Regions from separate parts of the Marinobacter nanhaiticus D15-8W genome, predicted to be linked through region 2. Evidence: predicted binding sites of a transcription regulator. Region 2 holds the regulator's gene; the other holds the start of a gene.

What was found. Region 2 encodes sigma-54, which starts transcription at its own class of promoters, with help from an activator protein. Its sites were predicted from a motif close to ANTGGCATNNANNTTGCTNT; they were not measured.
Region 1: a site for sigma-54 is predicted at 2,625-2,644, ahead of flgB (flagellar basal body rod protein FlgB). Genes of this name have one in related genera too.

What each region holds. Positions count from the first base shown of each region.
Region 1 covers NZ_AP028878.1:2,384,484-2,389,998, forward strand. The annotation lists gene RE428_RS10685 (adenylate/guanylate cyclase domain-containing protein) at 1-1,329, opposite strand, end outside; gene RE428_RS10690 (Mpo1-like protein) at 1,331-1,645, opposite strand; gene RE428_RS10695 (nitroreductase family protein) at 1,938-2,498, shown strand; gene flgB (flagellar basal body rod protein FlgB) at 2,690-3,091, shown strand; gene flgC (flagellar basal body rod protein FlgC) at 3,119-3,568, shown strand; gene RE428_RS10710 (flagellar hook assembly protein FlgD) at 3,592-4,266, shown strand; gene RE428_RS10715 (flagellar hook protein FlgE) at 4,290-5,515, shown strand, end outside.
Region 2 covers NZ_AP028878.1:1,906,083-1,911,597, forward strand. The annotation lists gene rapZ (RNase adapter RapZ) at 1-433, opposite strand, end outside; gene ptsN (PTS IIA-like nitrogen regulatory protein PtsN) at 491-958, opposite strand; gene hpf (ribosome hibernation-promoting factor, HPF/YfiA family) at 988-1,296, opposite strand; gene RE428_RS08590 (RNA polymerase factor sigma-54) at 1,420-2,940, opposite strand; gene RE428_RS08595 (hypothetical protein) at 3,037-3,405, opposite strand; gene lptB (LPS export ABC transporter ATP-binding protein) at 3,444-4,169, opposite strand; gene lptA (lipopolysaccharide transport periplasmic protein LptA) at 4,169-4,717, opposite strand; gene lptC (LPS export ABC transporter periplasmic protein LptC) at 4,695-5,285, opposite strand; gene RE428_RS08615 (KdsC family phosphatase) at 5,289-5,515, opposite strand, start outside.

The sequences.
Region 1 (5,515 bases), 480 kb from region 2:
CGAATCCAGGTACATGGCAAAACCGGCGTGTTCGTGCTCCAGGAAGCTGCGTTCGGTACCCAGGTCGCGGCGGAAGTCGACCACTTCATAGATGGGTACCGGACGCCCGAATCCTTTCACCGTAATCTCACCCTTATCCCGGCACATGATCTTGTCCTTGATCAGCGAGAAGGTTTCGTAGGAAATCAGGATCTCGCCGGGGTCGGCCAGCGATTCCAGGCGGCTGGCCAAGTTCACTTCCTTGCCGATGATGGTGTAATCCATCCGGTTCTCTGCCCCGAAATTGCCGACGGTCGTGTAGCCGGCACTGATGCCCATGCGGATTTCCAGCGGCGTCTTGATACCCTGGCTGCGCCATTTCTGGCGCATGATCTTCATGTGCTTGCGCATGTCGATCGCCATCGACACGCAAGCCAGCGCATCTTCCCGTGGGCCGCGGCTGGTGGGGTCGCCGAAGAAGATCATGATCGAGTCGCCAACGAACTTATCGATGGTACCGCCGTACTTGAGGGCAACCTGGGACATTTCGTTGAAGTAGTGATTGAGCAGCTCGGTCAGGGCCTCGGGTTCCATTTCCTCGGACAGTTGGGTAAACCCCTTGATATCCGAGAAAAAGATAGAAAGTTTCTTCCGCTGGGTCTCGAGCCGCACATCCCGTTCGCCGGTAAAGATCGACTGCCATACCTGCGGAGACAAGTACTTGGACAGTTTGTGGGAAAGGGCGATGGACTGTTCGCGCTGGTATTGGATCTGGGACTTTGCGGTCATCAGCGCACGGGCCTGCTGGTGGGCATAGAGCGCCGTGATACAGATGTAAAGCCCCGTCGACAATAGCGCGACCACGCTCAGCGGCAAGGGGGCCTGGAGTGAAGGTGCTATGCCATTGAGGGCAACGCCGACAGAGGCACCGATCGTCAGCCAGAGAATGCCGAACAGCCATTGCCGCATGCCGCCAACCAGCATGCAACTGAACATCAACATCATCATTACCGAGAGCGAAGGCATGGCGATAAGGCCGATCGTACCTACGAAGGCGCCACCAATCGCGCAATCGAGCAGCAGCATCTTGTGACGGATGCGTGCGGAATGCCTGAAAAAGGTTCGGCGGGTTAGGACATGGACTGTGTGAGGCCAGAGCAGCGCCCCGGGGATCAGCCAGATCAGCCACTCAGCAAAGGTATGGGTTTTGAGCCCGGTGAAGATGATCGCTGCCGCGCCGACATAGGCCAGCACGCGCCCGTTGTAATCGGGCATCGGCGGAATGACGACCGGTTTACTCTGGGAGTCCAGCGAGAGTGTTTTGCCACTGACCAGTGGTGCGTTCATCATTCTAAAACCGGATTCGCCCCGTCAGCATGTCCTTAAGCATGACCCAGTCGCCCATGAGGCTGTACAGCGGGTATTTGAACGTAGCTGGACGGTTCTTCTCGAACAGGAAATGCCCCAGCCAGGCAAAACCGTAGCCCACCACGGGCAGCAGGAGTAGGAAAGCCCATTGTGTGGTGACGATAGCGTAGAGCAGTATCGCTATGACCAGTATGCTGCCTGCGTAGTGCAGGCGACGGCAGGTCGGGTTGCTATGCTCCTTCAGGTAATACGGATAAAAGTCGGCAAAGCTGTTGAATTCACGGGTGTCTTGGGTCATGACTTTCCGCCGGCAACTTGTTGTTATAGTGTGCAGGGCATCGACTAACCTAAACCCGTACCGTCTGCTCGGGCCATACCCTGGATAAGGGTTTGTTACCCAGATGGTTTGGAAAAGGGTACATAGGCACGGATTGCTTCTCCGAGTAATTGCACATGCGCTCAGCCCTGAATGTGGCATAGGCAATTATACGGATACCCGTCAAGGTTAGCAGTAATACCGAACTGGCTCAATTGTAGCGCGATCTGCGGCGATCAGCCTGTATATCGTCATAACAACACCGGGATACGACATGAGTGAGATTATTAAATCGATTCTTAACCGCTCGTCCGAGCCCAAGCTCGCTGAACCGGCCCCGGACGCCGCGGTACTTGAGGAGGCTTTTGCCTGTGCGGCGAGGGCCCCCGATCATGCGTTACTTCGTCCATGGCGATACCTGGTAATCGAAGGTGAGGGGCTAGACGCGTTGGGCAGAGTGTTTGAACGTGCTGCGGATTCGTCCGATCCGTTGGCGCCCAAGGCGGAAAAGCTGCGGAAGATGCCCCATCGGGCGCCGATGATTATCATCGGAATTGCTCGCCATCAGGATCACCCGAAAGTGCCGGCCATCGAAGAAACGCTATCCACAGGGTGTGGAATGGCCTTCCTGATGCTGGCGCTTGAAGCCCGTGGTTTCTCAGCAATGTGGCGAACCGGGCCGGTCGCCTATCACCCGGCAGTCAGGGAAGGGCTTGGGCTGGAAGACAACGAATCGATCACCGGCTTCCTTTATGTGGGCACACCCACCGTCAATAAACCGACCATCAGTCCGGCGGAGCCGAAGGATTTCGTGGCACATTGGCCGTCCGCCTGAGCCGCTTTGCCCCTGCAACGCGGCAGGGGAAAGCCCTTGCCGCTTTTACCGCTTTCCATCCATCTCCATCCCGCCCGCCATACGCTTCCGTCCGCTCCAGCCCTTTAATCAGCGGGTTTTTTTCAACCTGGCATCACTGTTGCTTTAGCTCTCGCAAGTAGACGATTTCGGCAACTCCGCGGAGAGACGGTATGGCCATCAATTTCAACAATGCCCTGGGCGTGCACGAGCAGGCAGTGAATCTTAGGATTCAGCGGGCTGAAGTGCTGGCCAATAACCTGGCCAACGCGGATACCCCGGGGTTCAAGGCGCGGGACATCGATTTCCGCGCAGCCCTCGGTGCTGCCGAGGCGCAGTCCCAGGGACTGGCCATGACCCGGACCGACGATCAGCATATCGATACCGCTGCGGCCATGTCCGAACGCGCGGCGCTGATGTACCGCAATCCGCATCAGCCTTCGCTGGATGGCAATACTGTCGACGCCCAGCAGGAGCAGGCCCGCTTCATGCGCAACGCCATGGACTTCCAGGCCAGCTTCCAGTTTCTCAACAGCAAGTTTACCGGCCTGTCCAAGGCTATCACCGGTGAATAACGGTTTCGCAGGTAGAGGATAAGCAACATGTCACTCGGCAACATTTTTGATATCGCAGGCTCGGGCATGACCGCCCAGTCCCTGCGACTGAATACCACAGCGTCCAACATTGCCAATGCGGAAACCGCCAGTTCAAGCACCGATGAAACCTACCGTGCGCGCAAGCCGGTATTCGCCGCCATCCAGCAGGACATGATGAACCAGGACGGATTTGGTTCTGGCTGGGGACCGGGGAGTGCCGCCTCCGCCGGTGTACAGGTGGAAGGGGTCATTGAAAGCGATGCCCAACTGCAGATGCGTTATGAGCCCAATCACCCGGCCGCGAATGAGGACGGTTACGTGTATTACCCCAACGTCAATGTCGTCGAGGAAATGGCGGACATGATGTCCTCCTCACGCAGTTTCGAGATGAATGTGGATGTCATGAACACGGCCAAGTCGATGATGCAGCGCATCCTCACCCTGGGCCAGTCTTAAGCCGACTCAGTAAGGAGTAAACCATGAGCGCGATTACCGGCACGTCCGCCTCTGATGTACTGAGTCAGTACCAGATACAGAGCGAGCAGAATTCAGCCTCCAGCGAACTCGGCAAGAACGAGTTCATGGAGCTGATGCTGGCGCAGATGAAAAACCAGAACCCACTCGAACCCCAGGACAACGGCGACTTCATCGCCCAATTGGCGCAGTTCAGTTCGCTGGAAGAAATGCAGGGCCTGTCCGGCAGTGTCCAGGACGTGGTGGGTCAGTTCCGTTCCACCCAGGCGCTGCAGGCCTCCGCCATGGTGGGCCGGACCGTCATGGTTCCGTCCCAGACCGGCATACTAGGGGTCTCGGGTGAAGTAACCGGCGCCATTGAGGTACCGGCCACCACATCAAGCCTGCGCGTGGACATCATGAACTCCTCCGGCGAGTTGGTGCGTCAGCTTGACCTGGGTTCCGCCCAGTCCGGCCAGAAAGCCTTCAGCTGGGACGGAAAGGATGCCAGCGGCAACGATATGCCGGAGGGCACCTATCTGATCAAGGCGAATGCCAGTTATACCGGCGGAACCGAACAGCTCAGCACGATGGTCAGCGCCAATGTGGACAGCGTCTCATTGGGCACCAGCGGCGGTGTAACCCTTAATCTGGCAGGTATGGGATCGGTTGCCCTGTCAGACGTGCGGCAGATTAACTAACAGAATTAAAGGTGAGGTGAAGTATGGCGTTCAACATCGGTCTTAGCGGTCTACGCGCCGCGTCCGTGGATCTGGATGTCACCGGCAACAACATTGCCAATGCCAGCACGGTCGGTTTCAAGGGAAGCCGCGTTCAGTTTGGCGATCTCTATGCCAGTGGCTTCATGTCCGCCGGCAATAACCCGATCGGCGATGGCGTGCGTGTTCAGGAAGTGGCGCAGAAATTCGGCCAGGGTAATATCAGTTTTACCGACAATAACCTGGACCTGGCCATAAATGGCGATGGTTTCTTTATCCTGAACAACAATGGCGAGGTGCGATATTCCCGCGCCGGTCAGTTCGGTATCGACAAAGATGGTTTTGTGGTGAACAACCAGGGGATGCGGGTTCAGGGTTTCCAGGCAGACGAGGAAGGTAACCTGTCGGGTGTGCGGGGCGATCTGTTTATCGACAGCGACAACCTTGCGCCGCGGCGGACCACCAACATTGCTTCCGAACTGAATCTGGATTCCCGCGAAGCGGTCCTCGCCGAAAGCGGCACGCGTATTTCGACGCGTAGCTACGCGCCAGGCGCTTCCACGGGTGAACAGACGCTGACGTTGACCTATCCGGACGGCACGACACGCGACGTTGCAGTCGCGGCCGACAGCTCCGCACGGCAAATTGCCAACACGCTGAGCCAGGAAGAAGGCGTGAGCGCCTCTGCCAGAACCGAAGTGTTGCTGGATGGCACCTCAATCCAGGCGGACGACATCTTTACCCTGGAAGGCGTCGATTTCACCCTCCAGGACACCGATGCCAGCGGTAACCCGCTATCCAATGCCGAACGCCTGCAGCAACTGGCAGACGACATCAATGGCTCTTCCCTGAGCAGCATCAACGCCACGATCACATCCACTGGCGAGCTGCGCCTGATCTCCAGTCGCGGCGATACCCTGCGCATGAGCTATGAAGACGTGAATAGCGATGGCGGCGCCATGGCGTTCAGTAGCGGTGGCGCGTTATCCAACGACAGCACCAACCCGTCCACACAGGTCGGGCAGGTAAGCATTACGCTGGATCGCGATGTCCAGCTGGCCGCGACCCCGATGGCGCCATCCACAACCACCATACTCGACGGCGTAACGCCAACGGCGTTCACCAGCAACACGTTCGATCCGACGGACCAGCGTACCTACAACCACGCCACGTCGACCACGATCTACGACAGTCTGGGCAATCCTCATGTGATGACCCAGTATTTCGTCAA
Region 2 (5,515 bases):
AGAGTTCGGTGGTGTCGATGTAGAGGTCGGCGAGGCGGGCCAGGGGCTCCAATAAACGTTTCTCGCCGGTGATCGCTTCACGTAGCGACGTACGATCATCGCTCAGCGGGTGTTTACGTCGGGTTGCATGGAAACGTTGTAACAACGCCTGGTCAGTCGCGTCGAGGAAGATGATCTCAACCTTGAGCTTGGCGTTCTGCAGACGTTCGTGCATGGATTCGAAGTTGGCAATCTCGCCTGCCAGGTTGCGGGCATCGATGCTCACCGCAATATTGCGCAACTTGCGTGGCGAGGCCTGGCTGGCTTCCTCGGTTAGCGGGAACAGCAGGCCAATGGGCAGGTTGTCGATGCAGTAGAAACCCAGGTCTTCCAGCACGTGGAGGGCCGTGCTCTTTCCGGAGCCTGAGCGACCGCTAACGATGATCAGTTTCATGGTGAGCCTTAATGCCCTGTCCGGATCCGGCGTCGCGACCGCCGCCTGTTTTACCGTTTAGTCCGACTGCGTCATGGCCTCATAGAGCTGGGTCGCGTTCTCGCACCGACGCAATCGCTCGCAGAAAGCGCGTTCATTGAATTTCTCGGCCAGCTGACTGAGCAGCTCAAGGTGCTCGCTCGTCGCCTCCTTGGGTACGATCAGCACGAAGAGCAGATCAACCGGTTGGTTGTCGATAGCGTCGAAGGCAACGCCTTCCTCAAGCGTCAACAGGGCGCCAATGACCTGGGTGCAGCCTTCGAGGCGACAGTGAGGGATAGCGATGCCTTGGCCAATACCGGTGCTGCCCAAGCGCTCGCGGGAAACCAGGTTGTTGAAGATCTGGGTTTCCTCGAGCTCTGGGTAGCGCCGAGCAATGTGCTCGGCGATCAGCTCCAGGATGCGCTTCTTGCTGGTGCCCGAGACACCGCAAAGGGTGAGCTCGGGTACCAGGATGGACTGGATGGTTAAAGGTGTTTCCGTCATGGATGGAATGCTTTTCCTTGATGAAACGGCTAGCGACTGGCCGCGCCGTGCATTCGATCGACCGTCTTCTCCTTGTGCTTCAGGATCTGCCGATCAAGCTTGTCTACAAGCGAATCAATCGCTGCATACATATCTTCGTCTTGAGCCTTTGCGTGAACCTCGCCGCCGACGACGTGGAGGGTGGCTTCGGCGGTATGGCGGAGCTTCACCACGGACAGGGTCACCTGACAGTTACTGATATGGTCGAAATGGCGTTCGAGTTTCTCGAACTTTTCTGACACATAGTCCTTCAGGGAGGGAGTCAATTCGACATGGTGACCTGACATATTGAGTTGCATAGGCTTCTCCTACTTGTCGACATGCCCGGAGGCCCGGAAGGTCTCCGGTGTTGAGCCCGTCGCGGACGGCGGACGCCAGAAATAATGCCCTCGCAGCCGCTCACTCATTGGAGCAGCAGTCCCTCATACCAGTCGTTTGCGTTCGTTGGACGGTGGAATGTGCATCGCTTCGCGATACTTCGCTACCGTCCTTCGGGCGACGTTGATGCCCTGATCGCCGAGCAAAGCGGCAATCTTGCTGTCGCTAAGCGGCTTCTTTGGTGTTTCTGCCGCTACCAGTTTCTTGATCATGGCACGGATTGCAGTGGACGAACACTCCCCGCCTTCGTTGGTACTGACATGACTCGAGAAGAAATATTTGAGCTCGAAAATGCCCCGTGGTGTGTGCATGTACTTCTGGGTCGTTACCCGGGATATCGTCGATTCGTGCATGCTCACCGCCTGGGCTATATCCGACAGGATCAGCGGCTTCATTGCTTCCTCGCCGTGATCCAGGAAGCCCTGCTGATGCTCGACGATACGGGTCGCTACCTTTAGCAGGGTTTCGTTGCGGCTCTGCAGACTCTTGATGAACCACTTGGCTTCCTGAAGCTGGTCGCGCAGGTAGGTGTTCTCTGCACTGTTGTCTGCCCGGCGGATCAGCGCCGCATAGCCGGCGTTAACCCGAATACGGGGCGCAATTTCCGGATTCAGTTCGACGCGCCAACGCCCCTTGGATTTGCTGACGACCACGTCCGGGACCACATAGTCGGGCTCGGCTTGGTCGAGGATGTCGCCCGGACGCGGATCCAGGGTCTGAATCAGCGCCAGAACCGCCTTCAGCTGTTCTTCGGTCAACCGGCTGCGACGCAGGAGTTGGGCGTAATCGCGGTTGCCCAGCAAGTTGATGTAATGACTTACTACCAGGCGGGCCTGGGGCAGCCAGGGCGTTTCTGCTGGGAACTGGTTGAGCTGGATCAGCAGGCATTCCTGCAGGTCCCGGGCAAAAACGCCGGGCGGGTCGAAGTGCTGCAGTCGGCGTAGCACCGCTTCAACCTCGTCCATTTCCAGCGGGTCCTCGTCGGTCTCGTCCAGCAGGCCGGTGTGGATGTCCTCAAGACTGGTGACCAGATAACCGCGCGTATCGACGGAATCCAGCAATGCATGCGCAATTGCCCGATCGCGATCGCTCATGGGTGTCAGGTTCAATTGCCAGAGTAGGTGGTCCTGCAGGGTTTCCGTCGGGGAATTACGCGACTCGAAGTCAGTGTCGTCTTCGTCGTCACCGCGGGACGCTGACGCTGGTGCAGACTGGTAGATATCGTCCCAGGCGGTATCGACCGGCAGATCGTCCGGGATGTCCTGCTCATTGTCGGCTGACCAGTCCTGATCGTCGCCGGATTCGTCCCAGTTACCGTCTTCCTGTTGCGAACGGGTGTCGTCCTGATCCTTTACTTCGGTGCCGTCGGCGTTGCTCTCGGAATCAGTCGAGTTGTCCGAGCCTTCTTCTTCCTCGGAGTTCTCGAGCATGGGGTTGGATTCAAGAGCCTGCTGGATCTCCTGTTGTAGATCCAGCGTCGACAGCTGCAGGAGGCGAATGGCCTGCTGCAATTGTGGTGTCATGGTGAGCTGCTGACCCAGCTTAAGCTGGAGCGAAGCTTTCATTACCATTGAATTAGTCCCGTCACCCTTTGGAGCTTTTCAGAGGCTCCGCGCTATCGGCGGTTAATTTTTTGCCGAACCAAGCCGCGCCCTCAATTATTAGGCATTGCATAGGGCATTGATATGGTTGCTGCAAAGTAGCGACCCGGTTCTACAAGCAAATTCTTTGCCGAAGTTTACTGCCATGGGTGTGCAGATGACAACGTTATGGCCGCCGGTGTTTGAGCCCGTGCCCGGGCGACCATGCTTTGAGTGTAGCGTTTTCACAGGAATATGCGCCAGTCCGGCTGTTTGCAGGATCAGGCAATTCGCGGCGCCGTCAATTCGCAACTCGACCTGTGAGCGCTTTTTTCTTTTCAGCCCCTCTTTCATCAGAACTTCTTTGTCAGAGGCTGATTTTTCAAGGACTGCGTTTTCAAATACTGGGCTTTTCAGCGCTACGTTCTTTTTCAATATCGCTGTTTGCATCAATCCAGTCGGTGTTACCAGTAATCCCAAAACGAATCTTATAAGCGAAATTCGTTCCCCAGGTAGACTTCCTTCACCTGCTGGTTGGCCAGGATATCGTCCGCATGTCCGGAGGCAATGATGTGCCCGCCACTGACGATATAGGCATTTTCGCAGATATCGAGGGTCTCACGCACGTTATGATCTGTAATCAGGACGCCGATGCCTTTGTCCCGCAAATGGCGAATGATCTGCTTGATGTCGCTGACAGAAATCGGATCCACCCCGGCGAAGGGTTCATCCAGCAGGATAAAGGCCGGCTCCATGGCCAATGCCCGGGCTATCTCCACCCGCCTTCGCTCTCCCCCCGAAAGGGCCATCCCGAGGCTGTCACGAATATGGGTAATGTGAAACTCTTCCAGCAGGTTTTTCAGGCGGCTCTCACGATCAGCACGGGACAGACCCTTGCGTGTTTCCAGGATCGCCATGATGTTGTCGCGCACGCTGAGCTTGCGGAAAACGGATGCTTCCTGTGGCAGGTAACCGATTCCCGCGCGGGCGCGGCCATGCATCGGCAGAGGGGTGATGTCGCGATCGTCTATTGTGACCCGACCGCGGTCGGCCGGCACCAGGCCCACGATCATGTAGAAGCAGGTGGTTTTACCCGCACCGTTGGGGCCAAGGAGTCCAACGATTTCACCGCTTCGGATTTCCAGGGAAACATCCTTGACGACGTTCACCTGCTTATAGCTCTTCGCCAGGTTGCTCGCGCAGAGGATGGCCATCAGTTGGCTCCGTCCTGGTTGCTTTCACTCTGACGGGGTTGAATGACCATTTCCACCCGTCCGTCCGAGTCAGCGTCACGGCCGCCTTCGGCCACTACGACGCGACTGGCCGTATTATATTCGATGTGATCGCCTTTGAAGACGTTGCCTTCCTGGCGAATGACCGCCTGCTTCTCGAAGGTGATGCGGTTCTCACCCGCGGCATAGATGATCGTCAGGGCTTCTGCATCGGTCTTCGGGGTTTCGCCCTGGCGTGGCTGGGTATAGTGGGCCGGTTGTCCGAACGCTTCGATGCGATCGAGTACACCTTCGGTGCGATACAAAACCACCCGGTCGGCGGTCAGTTCCGTAGCATCCTGCCGTACGACCACGTCGCCGGTGTAGACCGCCGTACCCTCAGCGTCATCCAGGCGGGCGCTATCGGCGCTCACCTTGATCGGGTTGTCCGAGTCCAGGTCGAAGGCCGTCACGTGACTGCCCACCATGACTAGAGCGACGCCGAGGAGTCCTTGGAGTATGCGGGCTTTACCGGTTTGAGGGCGTGTCATACTGTCCTTCCACCTGTGATTTGAGTTCCACGATTCGTTCGTCGATCCAGGCCTGCATACCCGTTGCCCGGGTGATGCCGCGGGGTTCGGTCAGGACTACCGGGGCGTCAGTGTGCACAATGCGCTCGTCGTTATCCAGCGTGAGATGCTCAGTTTCCAGTTGGCCCTCCTGACCGGAGGGGAGGAGGCGGGTAATGACCACGTTGCCACTGAGTCTGATGATATCCCTGTCCAGCTGGTAGCGGCCCTCGTTTGCCCTGACGGTCCAGGGGGTACCGGTGCTGACGTCGATAAGGCGGCCCCTGGGCTCGTTCATGTGGGCCAGGTTCTGGTCATCGAACTGCTCGATGCGAGGGCTGCTGATAATGGTCGAGACCTCGCCCGATTCGGCAAACGACCGGTACTCGCCATTAACGACGAAGCTGTCGGGTTCCTGGGGTCCGCGGAGCTGGGCCGCCGGATCGACGTCGCTTTTCTCGTCGCTCTGCCACAACAGTCCGATCAGCACCGCCGAAAGGGCAGCGATGCCCAGGTAGCGCAGTCGGAGGAGGTTGAGGCGGCTCAGCATGGCTCAGCCTCCGCTTCCGTGATAGGTCTGGTGCAGGTCGGCAAGCTTGTTCTGTGCCTGCAGGATCAGATCGCAGATTTCCCGGACGGCGCCTTCGCCGCCGCCAGTTTCGGTGCAATAGTCGGCCTGCTCACGCACGTACCAGTGGCCGTTGGGCACGGTGATGCCCAGTCCGGCGAGCATGATGGCGCCCAGGTCCGGCAGGTCGTCGCCCATATAGGCTGCCGACT